DNA from 2 places in the Pseudomonas sp. GW822-FHT04H02 genome. Region 1 is predicted to be linked to the other one. Evidence: predicted binding sites of a transcription regulator. Region 1 holds the regulator's gene; the other holds the start of a gene.
The links. Region 1 encodes FliA, which starts transcription of late flagellar genes. Its sites were predicted from a motif close to CTAAAGTTTNNNNNNNNNNNGCCGNTAA; they were not measured.

Region 1 (9,906 bases):
TGCTCGCCGAACGGGCCGAGGACAGTTCCCAGTTGGTCGGGTACTGCGCGGTCTGGATCGGCAGGTTGTCGGTGAAGCCCTCGACATGGATCGGGTTGTCGAAGGGTTTGAGGATCTTCGCCACCTTGTCGATGATGGTGAACGCCTGGTCGCTGGGCATGGCATCGCCACTGCCGAACAGCAGGCTGGAGTTGAGCTCGATCTCCACCCACAGTTCATTGCCGCGCACGGTCATCTGGTTGGAGCTGATCAGGTCGCCGAAGGCTGCGCTGATGTCATCGGCGATGCTTTTCAGCGGGTCACTGGCCCCGGCGATGCCGGCGTCGGTCTGGTCGCTGTCCTTGACCAGGGGCTTGGCCGGGGTCACGGTCTTGGGACGCTCGTCGCCGATGGGAATCGGCTTGAGGCTACGATCGGAGTCGGTGAAGACCCCGATCAAGGCTTCGGAAATGACCTTGTACTTGCCCTCGTTGATCGAGGAAATCGAGTACATGACCACGAAAAACGCGAACAGCAAGGTAATGAAGTCGGCGTAGGAAACCAACCAGCGCTCATGGTTGACGTGTTCTTCTTGCTGGCGACGACGGGCCATAATCAGTCCATGAAGCCTTGCAGCTTCAGCTCGATGGAGCGGGGGTTTTCGCCTTCGGCGATCGACAGGATGCCTTCGAGGAGCATTTCCCGGTAACGCGACTGGCGCAAGGCAACGGATTTCAGCTTGGCGGCGATCGGCAGCAGCACCAGGTTGGCACTGGCCACCCCATAGATAGTGGCGACGAAGGCCACGGCGATGCCGCTACCCAGCTGGGATGGATCGGCCAGGTTGCCCATCACGTGGATCAGCCCCATTACCGCGCCGATGATGCCGATGGTCGGCGCATAGCCGCCCATGCTCTCGAACACCTTGGCGGCCTCGATATCACGACTTTCCTGGGTATAGAAATCCACCTCGAGAATGCTGCGGATGGCTTCGGGTTCGGCACCGTCCACCAGCAACTGCAAGCCCTTGCGCGCATAACTGTCAGGCTCGGCATCCGCCACGCCTTCCAGGCCCAGCAGGCCTTCCTTGCGCGCGGTGAGGCTCCAGTTGACCACCCGGTCGATGCCGCCCGGCAGATCGACCCGGGGCGGGAACAGGATCCAGGCAAGGATCTGCATGGCCCGCTTGAAGGCGCTCAGCGGCGACTGCAGCAGTGCCGCGCCGATGGTCCCGCCGAGCACGATCAGTGCCGCCGGACCGTTGGCCAGGGCCGACAGGTGCCCCCCCTCAAGGTAGTTGCCACCGATGATGGCGACAAACGCCATGATGATCCCGATAAGGCTGAGCACATCCATCAGAGACAGGCCTCGACCAGGTGCCGGCCGATGTCGTCCAGGCTGTACACCGCATCCGCCAGGTTGGCCTTGACGATGGCCATTGGCATGCCATAGATCACACAGCTGGCCTCGTCCTGGGCCCAGACCGCACTGCCGCCCTGCTTGAGCAGACGCGCGCCTTCGCGACCGTCGGCGCCCATGCCGGTGAGCACCACCGCCAGAACTTTGTCGCTGTAGGACTTGGCCGCAGAGCCGAAGGTGATATCCACGCACGGCTTGTAGTTCAAGCGCTCATCGCCCGGGAGAATCTTCACCGCACCGCGACCGTCGACCATCATCTGCTTGCCGCCAGGCGCCAGCAGCGCCAGGCCTGGACGCAGGATGTCGCCATCCTCGGCTTCCTTGACGCTGATGCGGCAGAGCTTGTCCAGACGCTCGGCAAAGGCCTTGGTGAAGGCCGCCGGCATATGCTGGATCAAGACGATGGGGGCCGGGAAGTTGGCCGGCAGCTGGGTCAGGACCCGCTGCAGCGCCACCGGGCCGCCTGTGGACGTACCAATGGCCACCAGCTTGTAGGCCTTGCGCTTGGGTGCCGGCGAATTCGCACTGGCCGCCGGCGCCGCTGCGCGGGCCGGAGTCGGTGCGGGAGCTGGCGAGCGCGAACTGGCGAAGCTCGAAGGAGCAGGTGCCGGAGCACTCGCCGGCTGCGGTGCCGGAGCACTGTAGCTGCTGAAGCGCCGATTGCTGCGCGAAATACTGTGGACCTTCTCGCACAGCAACTGCTTGACCTTCTCGGGATTGCGCGAGATGTCCTCGAAGTTCTTCGGCAGAAAGTCCACCGCCCCGGCATCCAGCGCATCGAGGGTAACTCGGGCGCCTTCGTGGGTCAGGGAGGAGAACATCAGGACCGGCGTCGGGCAGCGCTGCATGATGTGCCGCACTGCGGTGATGCCATCCATCATCGGCATCTCGTAGTCCATGGTGATCACGTCCGGCTTGAGCGCCAGGGCCTGATCGATCGCCTCTTTACCATTGGTCGCCGTGCCGACGACCTGGATATTCGAATCCGCTGAAAGAATTTCCGAGACGCGGCGGCGGAAAAAACCCGAATCGTCCACCACCAGGACTTTGACTGCCATAAACACTCCGTTAGGTGGGGCGAGGCCAACCGCCCCTCCCCGCCGAATCAAATACGCCGTGCGGCGTAACGCTTGAGCATGCTCGGAACATCGAGGATCAGAGCAATGCGGCCGTCACCGGTAATGGTGGCGCCGGACATGCCCGGGGTTCCCTGAAGCATTTTGCCCAAGGGCTTGATGACCACTTCTTCCTGGCCCACCAGTTGATCGACGACAAAGCCGATCCGCTGGGTACCCACCGAAAGGATCACTACGTGGCCCTCGCGCTGCTCTTCATGAGCGGCGGAACTGACCAGCCAGCGTTTGAGGTAGAACAGGGGCAACGCCTTGTCGCGCACGATCACCACTTCCTGGCCGTCCACCACGTTGGTGCGCGACAGGTCGAGGTGGAAGATCTCGTTGACGTTGACCAGCGGGAAAGCGAATGCCTGGTTGCCGAGCATGACCATCAGTGTCGGCATGATCGCCAGGGTCAACGGCACCTTGATGACGATCTTCGAGCCCTGGCCCTTGGTCGAATAGATGTTGATCGAACCATTGAGCTGGGAAATCTTGGTCTTCACCACGTCCATGCCCACACCGCGACCGGACACATCGGAAATCTCGGTCTTGGTGGAGAAGCCCGGGGCAAAGATCAGGTTGTAGCACTCGGTATCGCTCAGGCGGTCGGCGGCGTCCTTGTCCATCACGCCGCGCTTGACGGCGATGGCGCGCAACACGTTCGGGTCCATGCCCTTGCCGTCATCGGAGATCGACAGCAGGATGTGGTCGCCTTCCTGTTCCGCCGCCAGTACCACCTTGCCGCCACGGGACTTGCCCGAGGCTTCGCGCTCTTCCGGCGATTCGATGCCGTGGTCCACCGCGTTGCGCACCAAGTGCACCAGCGGGTCGGCCAGGGCTTCTACCAGGTTCTTGTCGAGGTCGGTTTCTTCCCCCACCAGCTCCAGGTTGATCTCTTTCTTGAGCTGCCGGGCCAGGTCGCGAACCAGGCGCGGGAAGCGCCCGAAGACCTTCTTGATCGGCTGCATGCGGGTCTTCATCACCGCGGTCTGCAGGTCGGCAGTCACCACGTCGAGGTTCGACACGGCCTTGGACATGGCTTCGTCGCCGCTGTTGAGGCCCAGGCGCACCAGGCGGTTACGCACCAGCACCAGCTCGCCCACCATGTTCATGATTTCGTCCAGGCGCGCGGTATCGACACGCACCGTGGTTTCCGCTTCGCTGGCAGGCTTTTCCGCCGGCGGGGCCGCAGCGGCGGCGCGAGCCGGTGCCGGTGCCGCAGCAGGAGCAGCGGCAGCTTTCGGCGCCTCGGCCTTGGGCTCGGGCTTCTTCGCCGCCGGCTTGGCGACGGCAGCAGTGGCCGCCGCAGCCGGAGCCGCAGTGGCCGCGGCTGGCTTGGCCGCACCCGGGGTTTCGGAGAATTTGCCCTTGCCGTGCAACTCATCCAGCAGGGATTCGAATTCGTGATCGGTGATCAGGTCGCTGCCGGCTGCGGCTGCGCTTGGTGCGGCTGCGGCAGGAGCGGCAGGCGCCGCCGCCACGGCCGAATCCAGGGCCTCCACGGCGAAGTTGCCCTTGCCATGCAACTGGTCCAGCAATGCTTCGAATTCATCGTCGGTGATCTCATCACCTGCGCCAGCCGCACCACTGGTGGCACTGGCCGCGGCCGGTGCCACGGCATCCGGGGCGAACTGGCCCTTGCCGTGCAACTGATCGAGCAGGGATTCGAACTCGGCGTCGGTGATTTCATCGCTGGCCGGCTCGCCCTGGGCCGCAGGTGCGGCGGCAGGCGCTGCTTCGGCTTCGGCCTTGGCGGCATTCAGCGAGTCGAGCAACAGCTCGAATTCGTTATCGGTGATGTCCCCTGCCGGGCTTTCTTCGGCCACAGGCTCGGCAACCGGCTCAACCACCTCTTCCACAGCAGGTGCTGCAGGCTCGGCACCGGCAGGTTCGGCCAGGCGCGCCAGGGCCGCCAGCAACTCCGGTGTGGCAGCGGTGATTTCGGTGCGCTCACGGACCTGGCTGAACATGCCGTTCACCGCGTCCAGAGCTTCAAGCACCACGTCCATCAGTTCCGAGTCGACTCGCCGCTCACCCTTGCGCAGGATGTCGAAGACGTTCTCGGCGATGTGGCAGCACTCCACCAGCTCATTGAGCTGGAGGAAGCCGGCGCCCCCTTTAACAGTGTGAAAACCGCGAAAAATTGCATTGAGCAAGTCCGCATCATCCGGCCGGCTTTCCAGCTCGACCAGTTGTTCGGACAGTTGCTCTAGAATCTCGCCGGCCTCAACCAGGAAATCCTGAAGGATCTCTTCATCGGCGCCGAAGCTCATTAATGGGTGCTCCTAGAATCCAAGGCTGGAAAGCAAATCGTCTACATCGTCCTGACCGGACATAACGTCTTCCCGTTTATCGGCATGAATCTGCGGACCTTCACCCTTGGCGAGATGTTTTTGCGGATCTTTTTCAGCGAGGATCGATTCACGGTCATGTTCGATACCGGCGAAACGATCGACCTGGCTGGCCATCAAGACGAGTTTGAGCAGATTGCTTTCGACTTCCGTGACCAACTGGGTCACACGCTTGATCACCTGACCGGTCAGGTCCTGGTAATCCTGCGCCAGCAGAATGTCGTTGAGGTGGCCGGAAACGGTACGGGTTTCCTGTTCGCTGCGCGTCAGGAAACTGTCGACCCGGCGCGCCAGCTCGCGAAACTCTTCAGCGCCGACCTCGCGCCGCATGAAGCGCCCCCAGTCTGCGCTCAAGGCCTGGGCTTCAGTGCTCAGGCCGTTGACCAGCGGGGTGCTGCTCTCCACCAGGTCCATGGTGCGGTTGGCTGCGGCTTCCGTCAGCCGGACCACATAGGACAGGCGCTCAGTGGCATCCGTGATCTGTGAAACTTCCTCGGCTTGCGGCATGTGCGGGTCAATCTGGAAATTGACGATCGCGCTATGCAGCTCGCGGGTGAGCTTGCCCACTTCCTGGTACAGGCCGCGGTCACGGGTCTGATTGAGCTCATGGATCAATTGCACCGCTTCGCCGAACCGGCCCTTTTCAAGGCTCTCGACCAGTTCCAGCGCATGTTTTTTCAGGGTCGACTCAAAGTCGCCCAGTGAAGATTCGTTATGCTCCATAGCTCCCCCGTGGCGGAATGGCTACGCGTCTCAACCGATGCGTTCGAAGATTTTTTCGATCTTCTCTTTCAACGCCTGAGCCGTGAATGGTTTGACGACATAGCCGTTTACGCCGGCCTGGGCAGCTTCGATGATCTGCTCGCGCTTGGCTTCAGCAGTCACCATCAATACCGGCAGGTGCTTGAGTTTTTCATCGGCGCGCACGTGGCGCAGCAGGTCGATACCGGTCATGCCCGGCATGTTCCAGTCCGTTACCAGAAAGTCGATGCTCCCGCTGTTGAGTACCGGAATGGCGGTAGTGCCATCGTCGGCCTCGACCGTGTTGGTGAATCCCAGATCACGCAACAGGTTCTTAATGATCCGCCGCATCGTTGAAAAGTCATCAACGATGAGGATTTTCATGTTCTTGTCCAATTCGACCTCCAAGCAGTCTTAAACGCATCCAGCACCTGAACGCGCCATTCAATCAATCCGGCATAACACACAACGACTGCATGGAGCACATACTGCAAGACCGGTGCAGCGCTTGCTTCACCGGTCCTGAACGCAGTGTCCCCACACTGCCTGTCAGCGCGCTCGCCACTCCCCCAAACGCCCCCGCAAACGGGCTGCGCACTGGCTGTGTAACTGGCTGACCCGCGATTCGCTGACCCCCAGGACCTCACCGATTTCCTTGAGGTTCAGCTCTTCGTCGTAGTACAGCGCCAACACCAGTCGCTCGCGCTCCGGCAAATTGGCAATCGCATCCGCCAACGCGGCCTGGAAGCGTTCATCCTCCAGGTCCCGTGACGGCTCGAGATGAGCACTGGCGCCATCCTCATGCAGCCCTTCATGCTCGCCGTCCTGCAACAGGTCGTCGAAACTGAACAGGCGGCTGCCCAAGGTGTCGTTCAAAATCCCGTAATAATCGTCGAGACTCAATTGAAGTTCGGCCGCAACTTCATGATCTTTAGCGTCACGACCGGTTTTAGCTTCAATTGCGCGAATCGCATCACTGACCATGCGCGTATTACGGTGCACCGAACGCGGTGCCCAGTCGCCTTTACGAACCTCGTCGAGCATCGCCCCACGGATACGGATACCCGCGTAGGTTTCGAAACTCGCCCCCTTGCTCGCGTCGTATTTGGTCGACACTTCGAGCAAACCGATCATCCCGGCCTGAATCAGGTCTTCTACCTGAACACTGGCCGGCAACCGCGCCAGCAGGTGATAGGCAATACGCTTGACCAGAGGCGCGTAGCGCTCGATCAATTCGTACTGGCTGTCACGCGCCGACTTCTTGTAGAGGTTGTAGCCACTGGCAGTCATAGCACCGGTCCCGCTGTTTGATGCACTAGCCGCTCGACAAAAAACTCCAGATGCCCGCGTGGGTTCGCCGGCAACGGCCAGGTATCGACTTTTTGCGCGATGGCCTTGAACGCCAATGCACACTTCGAACGAGGAAAGGCTTCATAGACCGCACGCTGCTTTTGCACGGCCTTGCGTACGCTTTCGTCGTAGGGAACTGCGCCGACGTATTGTAAGGCCACGTCCAGGAAGCGATCCGTGACCTTGGTCAATTTTGCAAACAGGTTGCGACCTTCCTGAGGGCTCTGAGCCATGTTGGCCAGGACCCGGAAACGGTTCATGCCGTAGTCGCGGTTGAGCAGCTTGATCAGCGCGTAGGCGTCCGTGATCGAGGTCGGCTCGTCGCACACCACCAGCAGTACTTCCTGGGCCGCGCGGACAAAGCTGACTACCGAGTCACCAATACCCGCAGCGGTGTCGATCACCAGCACATCGAGATTGTCGCCGATATCGCTGAAGGCCTGGATCAGGCCAGCGTGCTGCGCGGGGCTCAGGTGCACCATGCTCTGGGTGCCCGAGGCGGCCGGTACGATGCGGATGCCTCCAGGGCCCTGGAGCAGCACATCGCGCAGTTCGCAACGACCCTCGATGACGTCGGCCAGGGTATGTTTCGGAGTCAGGCCCAGCAGGACATCGACATTGGCCAGTCCCAGGTCGGCATCCAGCAGCAAGACCCGCCGGCCGAGCTCAGCCAGAGCCAGGGACAAGTTCACTGACACATTAGTCTTGCCGACGCCACCTTTGCCGCCGGTCACCGCAATCACCTGTACGGGATGCATGCTGCCCATGTTCTTTCTTTACCTTGTCTTACTTAGACGGGGCCACATAACTGGCTGCGCGTTCACCATTGGAACAATGCATGGCAGACCATCGATGTAGATACACTGCAATCTATTCATGATTACCTCAGCCAACCCGTTTGGACGGGCTGTGGTAAAGGTCAGCGAACATGTCGGCCATGGCTTCCTCGCTGGGTTCTTCCTGCATCTGTACGCTTACCGCGCGACTCACCAGCTGATGCCGGCGAGGCAGGTGCAGATCGTCAGGAATCCGCGGACCATCAGTGAGATAGGCAACCGGCAGTTCATGACTGATGGCCAGGCTCAGCACTTCGCCAAGACTGGCTGTTTCATCAAGTTTAGTCAGGATGCAACCGGCCAGGCCGCAGCGTTTGTAGCTGTGGTAGGCGGCGGTCAGCACCTGTTTCTGGCTGGTGGTAGCCAGTACCAGATAGTTCTTCGCACGAATGCCACGACCGGCCAGGCTCTCCAGCTGCATGCGCAACGCCGGATCGCTGGCCTGCAGGCCGGCGGTATCGATCAGCACCACGCGCTTGCGCAGCAGCGGATCCAGTGCCTGGGCCAGGGACTGGCCCGGGTCCACATGGGTCACCGACACATTGAGGATGCGCCCCAGGGTCTTGAGCTGCTCCTGGGCGCCGATGCGGTAGCTGTCCATGCTCACCAGGGCAATGTTCTGCGCCCCGTACTTGAGCACGTAGCGCGCCGCCAGCTTGGCCAGGGTGGTGGTCTTGCCCATGCCGGCCGGGCCGACCATGGCGATCACACCGCCCTCTTCCAGAGGCTCGACTTCCGGGGTCTGGATCATTCGCGCCAGGTGCGCCAGCAACATGCGCCAGGCCTGACGGGGTTCGTTGATTTCGGTAATCAGTGCCAGCAGGTCGCGGGCCAGCGGGCCCGACAGGCCGATGCGCTGCAGGCGACGCCAGAGGTTGGCCTGCTCCGGACGGCTGCCCTGCAACTGGCTCCAGGCCAGGGAGCCGAGCTGCACTTCCAGCAGTTCGCGCAGACCGTTGAGCTCGAAACGCATCGAGTCCAGCGCCCGCGTATCGGCAGGTGGCGCTGCAGGAGCCGGCGCCGGGCGCGGACGCTCGGTCAGGGTCGGCTCGATCAGGGGCTCGGCCGCGGTCAACGGCAGGCCGGCGAACAGCTGGCGATTGGTGATCGAGGCACTGTCGCCCTCGCCCCGCAGGCTCAGTTCGGCCTGGGCGGTGACAATCCGCGACTGGGTCTTGCGCAGCTCGTCCTCGAGTTCCATGTTCGGAACCCGTGGCGACAAGGCCGACAACTTGTAATCCAGCGCAGCCGTCAGCTCGACACCGCCGGCGATCCGCCGGTTGCCGATGATGGCGGCTTCAGCGCCCAACTCATCACGAACCAGTTTCATGGCCTGACGCATATCGGCGGCGAAAAAACGCTTAACTTGCATAACCCACTACCTCAGCCGTTGGGCCCTACTGTCGCAACGATGGTCACTTGCTTGTTGTCCGGAATTTCCTGGTACGCCAGCACATGCAAACCCGGGACGGCGAGACGGCCGAACCGCGAGAGCATGGCGCGGACCGGCCCCGCTACCAACAGAATCACCGGTTGACCTTGCATCTCTTGACGCTGCGCCGCATCGATCAGCGAACGCTGCAGCTTCTCTGCCATGCTTGGCTCCAGCAGAACGCCTTCTTCCTGGCCTTGTCCTGCCTTCTGCAGACTGCTGAGCAAAATTTGTTCCAACCTTGGCTCCAAGGTGATCACAGGCAGCTCAGACTCAGTGCCTACAATGCTTTGGACGATGGCACGAGACAATCCGACGCGTACCGCGGCAACCAAAGCGGCAGTATCTTGACTCTTGGCGGCATTGTTGGCGATGGCTTCGGCAATGCTGCGGATGTCGCGTACCGGCACCTGCTCGGCCAGCAGCGCTTGCAGGACCTTGAGCAACTGCGACAGCGACAGCACGCCCGGCACCAATTCCTCGGCCAGCTTCGGCGAACTCTTGGACAACACTTGCAGCAACTGCTGGACCTCTTCGTGGCCGATCAGTTCGCTGGAGTGCTTGTACAGAATCTGGTTCAAGTGGGTGGCGACCACGGTACTGGCGTCCACCACGGTGTAGCCCAGGGACTGCGCCTGCGGCCGTTGGCTGATTTCGATCCACACCGCTTCCAGACCAAA
Region 2 (3,898 bases), on a different contig from region 1:
CATGGCATCCACGACCATCTCGCGCAAACCACTGCGGGGCTGGGTCTGAATCCGCTGGACCAGCTCACCCAAGGTTTTTATCCCTTGCTGCTCCATCAGTTTGTTGAGACGGCTCGAGACTAGATATTGCTTATTTTCCCCGAGCAAAATACCACAGGCTTTTTCCAGGAAGACCCGGAACTGTTCAAAATCCAAATTACCCGTAGACAATGCTGCCGCCTCTTAAATCTTATGTCCGCCAGGGCGAGTGCCCTTAGCTGTGATCTGCTGCTTTGATCCGGTCGACTACCCGGGATGCCAGGTCATCAGGGCGGAACTTGGCAAGGAAGTCATCGGCACCGACCTTCTTCACCATCGCCTGATTGAACACCCCTGACAACGAAGTATGCAGGATGATATGCAGCTTTTGCATGCGTGGATCATTACGTATCTCGGCCGTGAGGGTGTAACCGTCCATTTCGGGCATCTCGATGTCGGAAATCATCATGAGGAATTCCTCTTCCGGCTTCTTGCCCTCGTCCACCAGTTTGCGCAAGTAATCCAGCGCTTGCCGGCCATCATTCAATGCCACTACCTCGACACCTACGGTTTGCAGGCAACGGGTGACCTGTTTGCGTGCCACCGACGAGTCATCGACGGTCAGCACCCGCAGGGAAACAGCCTTGTGCTGGGTTTCGACATCCACCACTCCTGCCGAGATCGCCTCCGAGGTCGGCGCGACTTCCGCCAGGATCTTCTCCACGTCGATGATTTCCACCAACTGGTTGTCCACCCGAGTGACCGCCGTCAGGTAGTGATCGCGTCCGGTCCCCTTGGGCGGCGGATGGATCTCTTCCCAGTTCATGTTGACGATGCGCTCCACCGAGCGCACCAGGAAACCCTGGGTCTTGGTGTTGTACTCAGTGATGATGACGAACGGATTGCTCTGGTCCTGCAGGCCACCAGAACCCGTAGCCATTGCCAGATCCAGGATCGGAATGGTTGCCCCTCGTATATTCGCGACACCGCACACCACAGGACTGGATTTGGGCATCAGGGTCAGCTTAGGGCATTGCAGCACCTCGCGAACCTTGAATACGTTGATCCCGTAGAGCTGCCCACCGTCCAGACGGAACAGCAACAACTCTAGTCGATTCTGCCCAACCAATTGCGTGCGCTGGTTCACCGAATCCATTACACCAGCCATGCCCAGACTCCCCAAAGCTTTAAGATCCGACGCACGCTCATTGCTAAACGGCACGGCGCTTGCTTTTTAACTGTTATGAACGCCAAAACGACATTTTTCCGACGCCTGACATCCCGCTACCGCACTTTGCTGTGCGGGCTGTCGGCTCTGTGCATTTTAAACCCCGGCAACCCTGCCGTTGCTGATTCGGTCACCCTGCCTGATCTTCTTATCGGCGTCACTCAAGGGTTTCTTGAATTCACGGTAGAAGACTACCTGGCCACCAGTCAAACGGAAGGTCGCTATGAAATCCAGGTCAACCAGCTGGACCCGCGCATGCGCATGCCCAATTGCGACAAGGAATTGACAGCCAACCTGGAAAGCCCGGCCCAACCGCTGGGGCGGGTCACCGTCAAAGTGCGCTGCGAAGGCGCCTCGCCATGGACGGTATTCGTGCCGGCGCAGGTCAAGCTGTTTCGCGAGGTGGTCACCACTGCACGCCCGCTCAAGCGCGCCGGCATCATCGAACCGGAAGACGTGGTGCTGCGCGAACGGGACATCAGCCAGAACAATCAGGGCTACCTCACCTCAGTGGACCAAGCCATTGGTCAGAAACTTGTCCGACCAATGGTCGCCGACCAGCTCGTTACCCTGGCCCATCTGGAGCAGGCGGAAGTCGTGCGCAAGGGCGATCAAGTGGTGATATCGGCACGCAGCGGCACGTTGAATGTACGGATGCCGGGCGAGGCGCTGTCCAACGGCGGCATGAGCGAACAGATCCGGGTCAAGAATCTCAATTCGCAACGAGTGATCAAGGCCCGCATCACGGCGCCAGGGCAAGTGGAAGTGGCCATGTAGATAGCTGGCGCTCAAGCCGTGCGTTCCCTAAACTGTGGCCGATAAAGGGTCGCAGATACCTGACCTGGTTTGTCGACAATCGAGCCTAAAGTTTTTCAGGGTATGGCCGAAAACATGGCAAGCGTCCAAATACCCAGAGGTTTACTTCATCATGGTCATCGACTTCAGCCGTTTAAACAGCTCCCCTTCACTGACAGGCAGTACGCGTACCAGCACCAGCAAGGAAACCGGTGATGCCGGCAAATCCACGCCGCTGACAACCGCCGCCGAGACCAGCAAAAGCGGGGAATCGGTACACCTGAGCAATGAGGCTCAACAGTTGCAGAAAGTCACTGACAAGCTGCGTGATCAGCCTGCCGTCGACAAAGCCCGGGTGGCCGAGTTGAAGCAAGCGATTGCCGATGGCAGCTATAAGGTCGACAGCAACCGCGTAGCCAGCAAACTGCTTAACTTCGAAGCCCAGCGCTAGCCCCAGGCTTGCGCCAGGCTTTTGGACGCTTAATCCCCAAGGCCAGCCATGCACGACACCAACCTACTGCAATTGATCAACGATGACCTTGCTCCAGCGCAACACTTGCTGGAGCTGCTACGCGCCGAGTCTATTGCCCTCCACGGCCGCGACATGCCGCTGCTGGAAGACATCCTGGCGCAGAAGCAAGCCTTGGTCATTTTGCTGGAACAGCATGGCCGTAAGCGCACGCAAATTCTTGCCAGCCTGAACCTGCCGACCAACCGCGAGGGGCTCGAGCAACTGGCCAGCCACTCCAGCCTGGGCGCGCAATTGCTCGAACAGAGCAATGTCCTGACCCAATTGCTTGCCGAGTGCCAAGCTGCCAACGAGCTCAATGGTCGCTCGATCCAGATCCAACAGGCCACCACCGCCAACCAGCTGAAAATCCTCAATGGTGGCGAACCTCCTGCCCTATACGACGCCCGCGGCTCTACCTCAATGCTTGCGAAGCCACGCCCACTCAGTCAGGCTTAAACCCAAAAAATGAGCGCGCGCTACCAAGCCGTGAAACATGCTGGCAAAATGCTGGCTCCTGCGTGTAGTTGTATTTTGTCTGGAGATTGATGAACCGTGTTCAACGCCTCAAATGCGGAAGATACTCCGCAGCCACCCAAGGTGCTCACCACTGCGTTGGAGATATCTTCCAACCTGCGGTTGCTGCAAGAGAGCCATGACCCGCTGATCATCACTTTCCACGAGCGTAGCCAGCGCTTCCAAAGCTATCTGGTGGAAGTGGACCGCGATAGCAACATGATCGCCCTCGACGAAATGATCCCCCGCGACGGTGAACGCTTCCTGCTCGCAGGCGAACCGTTTCGCGTTGAAGGCTTTCATGAAGGCGTACGTATCGCCTGGGAAAGCAACGGCTTGCCCACCCTCGACGAATCCAACGGCGGCCGCTGCTACCGCACCACCCTGCCGGACGAAGTGGTCTACCACCAGCGCCGCAACGCCTTTCGTGCCGCCCTGAAGCTGGCACAACTGGTAGACATCGAACTGAGCGGCGAGAAACTCAAATCGCCCCTCAGCGGCAAGCTGCTGGACATTTCCGCCACCGGCTGCAAATTGCGTTTCGACGGCGATATTTCCTCACGCCTGCAACTGGGCCAGGTTTACGAGCGCTTTATCGCCGCCCTGCCCTTCGGCAGCATGACGGCCCCGGTGGAACTGCGTTACCTGCACCACGAAGAACGCATCGACACCACCTTTGCCGGCGTACGCTTCCACAACATGAGCGGCCTGGTACAGCGCCAGGTCGAACGCTTCGTCTATCAACTGCAGCGTGAAGCGCGGCGCTTCGATAAAGACGACATCTGATTCAAAGGCATCAATGAAAACGGGCAGTGCCTTGCGGCAACTGCCCG

Region 2: a site for FliA is predicted at 2,109-2,136, ahead of flgM (flagellar biosynthesis anti-sigma factor FlgM). Genes of this name have one in related genera too.

Annotation. Positions count from the first base shown of each region.
Region 1 is NZ_JBXAMM010000002.1:1,076,724-1,086,629, reverse strand. It holds gene motD (flagellar motor protein MotD) at 1-592, opposite strand, end outside; gene AC1RMG_RS11800 (flagellar motor protein) at 595-1,335, opposite strand; gene AC1RMG_RS11795 (protein-glutamate methylesterase/protein-glutamine glutaminase) at 1,335-2,456, opposite strand; gene AC1RMG_RS11790 (chemotaxis protein CheA) at 2,504-4,789, opposite strand; gene AC1RMG_RS11785 (protein phosphatase CheZ) at 4,802-5,590, opposite strand; gene AC1RMG_RS11780 (chemotaxis response regulator CheY) at 5,621-5,992, opposite strand; gene fliA (RNA polymerase sigma factor FliA) at 6,158-6,898, opposite strand; gene fleN (flagellar synthesis regulator FleN) at 6,895-7,725, opposite strand; gene flhF (flagellar biosynthesis GTPase FlhF) at 7,844-9,166, opposite strand; gene flhA (flagellar biosynthesis protein FlhA) at 9,178-9,906, opposite strand, start outside.
Region 2 is NZ_JBXAMM010000003.1:382,450-386,347, forward strand. It holds gene cheR (protein-glutamate O-methyltransferase CheR) at 1-210, opposite strand, end outside; gene AC1RMG_RS14010 (chemotaxis protein CheV) at 254-1,186, opposite strand; gene flgA (flagellar basal body P-ring formation chaperone FlgA) at 1,262-2,023, shown strand; gene flgM (flagellar biosynthesis anti-sigma factor FlgM) at 2,175-2,492, shown strand; gene AC1RMG_RS14025 (flagella synthesis protein FlgN) at 2,541-3,008, shown strand; gene AC1RMG_RS14030 (flagellar brake protein) at 3,105-3,851, shown strand.